DNA from 2 places in the Leucobacter sp. MMO-125 genome. Region 2 is predicted to be linked to the other one. Evidence: predicted binding sites of a transcription regulator. Region 2 holds the regulator's gene; the other holds the start of a gene.
The links. Region 2 encodes LexA, which represses DNA repair genes until DNA is damaged. Its sites were predicted from a motif close to TCGAACANNTGTTCGA; they were not measured.
Positions count from the first base shown of each region.

Region 1: WFI54_RS12415 (phosphorylase family protein) is a predicted target of LexA. The motif match lies at 1,113-1,128, and genes of this name have one in related genera.

Region 1 is NZ_JBBCTL010000005.1:31,489-33,876, forward strand. It holds gene WFI54_RS12405 (helix-turn-helix transcriptional regulator) at 1-208, shown strand, start outside; tRNA gene WFI54_RS12410 (tRNA-Ser) at 286-376, shown strand; gene WFI54_RS12415 (phosphorylase family protein) at 494-1,051, opposite strand; gene WFI54_RS12420 (hypothetical protein) at 1,324-1,626, shown strand; gene WFI54_RS12425 (S-ribosylhomocysteine lyase) at 1,790-2,281, shown strand; gene WFI54_RS12430 (nucleoside phosphorylase) at 2,378-2,388, opposite strand, start outside.
Region 2 is NZ_JBBCTL010000001.1:727,675-730,062, reverse strand. It holds gene WFI54_RS03320 (methylenetetrahydrofolate reductase) at 1-385, shown strand, start outside; gene lexA (transcriptional repressor LexA) at 471-1,130, opposite strand; gene WFI54_RS03310 (hypothetical protein) at 1,393-1,803, shown strand; gene WFI54_RS03305 (histidinol-phosphate transaminase) at 2,022-2,388, shown strand, end outside.

The sequences.
Region 1 (2,388 bases), on a different contig from region 2:
GCGCGCCAAACTCGGTGTCGCGAATCGGGACGCGATGCGTGCGAAGCTTCACGGCATTGACGGCGGGGTTGGAGGCGCTGGGAGTGCTGGGGGCGGAAGCGGGGCCGGTGGTGCCGGCGGTGCCGTCGGTGCCGAATTGCGCGCTGTGCAGCGAGGGCCGAAGCGGCCACCGAAACCACAGCAATCGCCGTACATGCGCATCGCATAAGGGCGTCGCGGCCCCAACACGCCCGATGATTCGCCCTCGATTCGCGTTGCGCAAGCGGATGCCGTATTCTTTTTCGCGGTGACGTGTCCGAGCGGCCGAAGGTGCGACTCTCGAAAAGTCGTGTGCGGTAACCCCGCACCGTGGGTTCAAATCCCACCGTCACCGCCAGCGCGAAGGCCCCGAGATTCCTGAGAAATCAGCGGATCCGGGGCCTTTGTCATATCCGGGCCGGCTGGCCGCGCGGGCGGTGCGGGATGGCCTCACGCACCGCCCGCGCGCGCCAGCTCAGCCGAGGCGGTTCCAGAACTCGCGCAGCTGCTCACTCTTGCGGAACACGATCGTGTCCCACTCCTCATCGGTGGTCGAGCTGTCGGCGAAGTCAGAGGGCACCTTGAACATCTGCAGCGGCACCCCGAAGCGCTCGCAGACGCTCGCGAAAGCATAGGCCTCCATATCGACGAGCGAGGCTCCAAGGCTCGCGATGTGACCGCGCTGCGCGTCATCCTTTACGAAAACGTCGCCGGTGGCAATCACCGCGGTTCGCTCGGGCGGCAGCATCGTGTCCCCTGCAGGGCGAAGCTCAGGTGAGGGCAGCGAGAAATCGTGCTGCACCACGCCAGTGATCTGATACACCTCTTCGAGGCTCGGGCGCTCGGGCCCGTCGCTCACCACTCCCGCCGTGCCGAGCACAACAACACGCTCCACGCCTCCCTCTGCGAGGGCACTCGCCAACGACACAGCCGCGTTCACCTTGCCCACCCCTGTCACCAGGTGAGGCACGTCGGCGAAGGCGGAGGCCTCATCGCGGTGCGCGAATACGAGCAGCGTGGCGGGCTGGGGCATGGCTGATCTCCTCATGGCGACGGGCGCCTGTCGATGCGAACGCACCCCACACTAGCGTTTTTCGAAGACTTGTTCTAAACTTGTGAGTTGAGCTTCCGAGAGGCACGCGTTTCCGCCCGAGGAATCGGAGAGATTCACGGCGTCGAGAGATCAACTCCGCGGGTCCCGCGAAGCTCAGCAGCACGGCCCGGCCTGCATGGCCGCCTTGGCATGCGTCGTGCGCATTTCAGAGAACAACCGCACCACGGTGGTGCGGTTCGAAAGGACTCATCATGGAAACACAGAACATCATCGACCTGCAGCAGCGTCGTCGGCGCCCGCTGCGCACCCCCTACCATTCCCTCGGCGACGACACCGAGATGCGCGTGCCCGAGTGGGCGCAGCACCGCTCCGTGTACCGCACCGGCGGCCACACCATGTACCTCGTCGAAACCGACAATCTCGACGAAGCCCGCGGCGATCTGAACCGGCTCGACCACGCAGGGTGGGAGGTGCGGGTATCCGAAGACCCCGAAGCACCCGGATCCCGCGCCCGCATCGCGCTCACCCGTCGCGACCTCGCCCGCGCCGCGTAGGCGCGCTCCGGTGACCCGGCGCTCCGGTGCTCCGGTGCTCCGGGGCCGCAGCGGGCACGTCGGTTCAGGTCTCACCGAAGGCGGATCCGCACCCCCAATACCCCGCGCCGCAAGCCGCTGTCACACTCGCACCGCCCCCGGCAGCCGTCGCTACACTGGCGGCATGAGCGATGTCGAACTTGCCGAGGTTGAAAGCTTCTCCCTGGACCACACGAAGGTGTTGGCCCCCTATGTGCGCCTGATCGGGGTGGAGCACGGGCCCAAGGGCGACGCGATCTCCAACTACGACATCAGGCTCGTGCAGCCAAACCAGGGCGAGATTCCCACGGCAGGCCTGCACACCATCGAGCACACCATCGCCGCTCTGCTGCGCACCCGCTTCGACGGACTGATCGACATCTCGCCGTTCGGCTGCCGCACCGGCTTCCACATGATCGCCTGGGGCGAGCCCACTCCCGAACAGGTGGGCGCGGCGATCAAGAGCTCTCTCGAAGACCTCGTTGAGCGGGTCACCTGGGACGACGTGCCCGGCACGGAGGCAGTGAGCTGCGGCAACTACCGCGACCACAGCCTGCACTCGGCGAAGGAGTGGGCGAAGCAGGTGCTGGATCAGGGCATCAGCCTCGACGCCTTTGACCGCTCGCGCCTCGCCTGAGCAACCGGTCGCACCGCGAACGGGAGCCTCGCTCTGCAGCATTCCCATCGGACTGCTGCAGAGCGAGGCTCCCGTTATGTGCGAAGCGTGTAGCCGCTACGCCACGA
Region 2 (2,388 bases):
CGTCGCCAAGCAGGAGGCCGGTGCACAGTTCGCAATTACCCAGCTGTTCTTCCGTGCGGAAGAGTATCTCTCATTCGTTGACGACGCGCAGCGGGCCGGGCTGCGCATCCCCGTGCTGCCGGGGCTGATGCCGGTCTCGACGAGTGGGCAGCTGCGCAAGGTCGCCTCGCTGGCGGGGCGGCCAGCGCCCGAAGGGCTGGTGCGAGCGCTTGAGGAGGCTGGGGGATACGCCCCGGAATTGGGTGTGGAGCACACGCTCGAACTCGCCCGCGAACTCCTCGCCGGCGGTGCGCCCTCAGTGCACCTGTACACCTTCAACAGGCACGAGCAGGTGCTTTCGGTGCTGCGCGAACTTGAGCTGCTGACGCCAGATCCTGTGGGTTAAGCGCGCTTCACGGAACGGCCCCTTGCTGTGCCCTGCTGGGGTAAGAGACAGTGAGGGGCCGTTGTTGCGTTGACGCCTGGCAGGGTCAGACTGAACGGAAGACCGCCACGACCCGGCCCAGCACTTCAGCGTGGTCGCCGAGGATCGGCTCGAAAGCGCTGTTGCGGGGGAGCAGCCAGGTGTGGCCGTCGCGGCGGCGGAATACCTTAACCGTTGCCTCGCCATCAAGCATGGCCGCGACGATGTCGCCGTTCTCGGCCTCGCGCTGCTGGCGCACGACAACAAAGTCGCCGTCGCAGATGGCCGCGTCGATCATGGAATCGCCGACCACGCGCAGCATGAACAACTGGCCGTCGCCCACCAGCTGGCGGGGAAGCGGCACGATCTCCTCGACCTGCTGATCGGCGGTGATGGGCACGCCGGCTGCAATCTGCCCGACCAGCGGCACGTAGGCGGCCTCTTCTACCTGTTGCGCAGGTGCGTCGGCGATGGCCGCGTTCGTGCTCGCAAGCTCGACGAGGATCTCGAGCGCGCGTGGGCGGTTCGGGTCGCGTCGAATGTAGCCGCCGAGCTCAAGGCGGCTGAGCTGGTGCGTGACGCTTGAGAGAGAGGACAGGCCGACAGCATCTCCGATCTCGCGCATGCTGGGCGGGTAGCCCCTCGACTCAACCGAGCGGGCGATGTATTCGAGGATCGCCTGCTGCTTCTCGCTGAGGGGCTTCCGGGAGTGGGGAACGTCGCTCATCGCTGTCCTTTCCGAGGCCCGAGGGCGGTGATGGTGCCGGTCGATCCATGAATGTCAGTGGTTGCTGATTCAGTGATGCCGTTGCTCGAAACCCTAGTCCCTGTATTCGAACACGGCCAAACACCTGTTCGAGTGTCGCGGAAAAGAACGAAAGATATCTTCGAACAGAAGCTTGTGGTTTCGAATAATCGAAGATATATTCGAAACAGATGTTCGCCCCGATGTGATATTCGCGGGCGTCGCAGAGAACGGAGAAGCCACTATGAGTGCACAGGCGGTTCTGCAGCACGAGTCGTACGAGATTCCCTCAGTGGGAGGCGAAGCAAAACTTCGCCTCACCCGACGAGGGCGCGTGGTATTCGGTTCGCTGCTCACGGTGCTCGTGGCGGCCCTGCTCGCGATGGTGGCGACCTTCGCCGCGCCTCAGGCGTTGGCATCGGTCTCTGCATCCGAGAAGCAGCAGTTCCACTACGTCGTTGCGCAGCCCGGCTCCTCCCTCTGGACGCTGGCCACCGAGCTCGATCCCCAGGCCGATCCGCGCGAGCTCGTGGCCGAGATCGTTCGTCTGAACCAGCTCGACGGATCCGGTATCGAGGCGGGAGACGCGATCGCGGTGCCGTTGCGCTACTCCGACAGCCCGGCTGTTTTCCAGGCTGACGAACTCGGAGTCTGAGCGGGTTTGCCGGGTGCTGGCCCGGGTTTGCCGGGTGTTGTCACGGGTGTGCTGAGTGCGGGTTTGGGTCTGCGGGGTGCGGGTGTGAGTCTGGGCCTGTTGGGTTGGGGTCAGGGTCTGAATCTGCAGGGTCTGAATCTGCCGGGTGTGGCTCGGGGCATGCTGGGCGGGAGCCTGGGGCTGACGGCTCAGTGGGAGTTGGGTTCTAGACTGGTTCGGTGACCAGTCTGAGTGACCTTCCTCTTCGCGCCAATCTTGTCGGCAAGCAGCCGTACGGGGCTCCGCAGGATCCCGTGCCGGTGAGCCTCAATGTCAACGAGAACACGCATCCCATTCCCGAGGATGTCATCGCCGACATTGTGCAGTCGCTCGCGACCGCGGTGCGCGGGGTCAATCGTTACCCCGACCGTGAGTTCACCGAACTGCGCGAAGCGCTCGCCGGATATCTGGGTCACGGCCTGGCCGCCGAGCAGCTGTGGGCCGCGAACGGCTCCAATGAGGTGCTGCAGCAGGTGCTGCAAGCTTTCGGCGGCCCCGGTCGCTCGCTGTTGAGCTTCACCCCCACCTACTCCATGTACCCGCTGC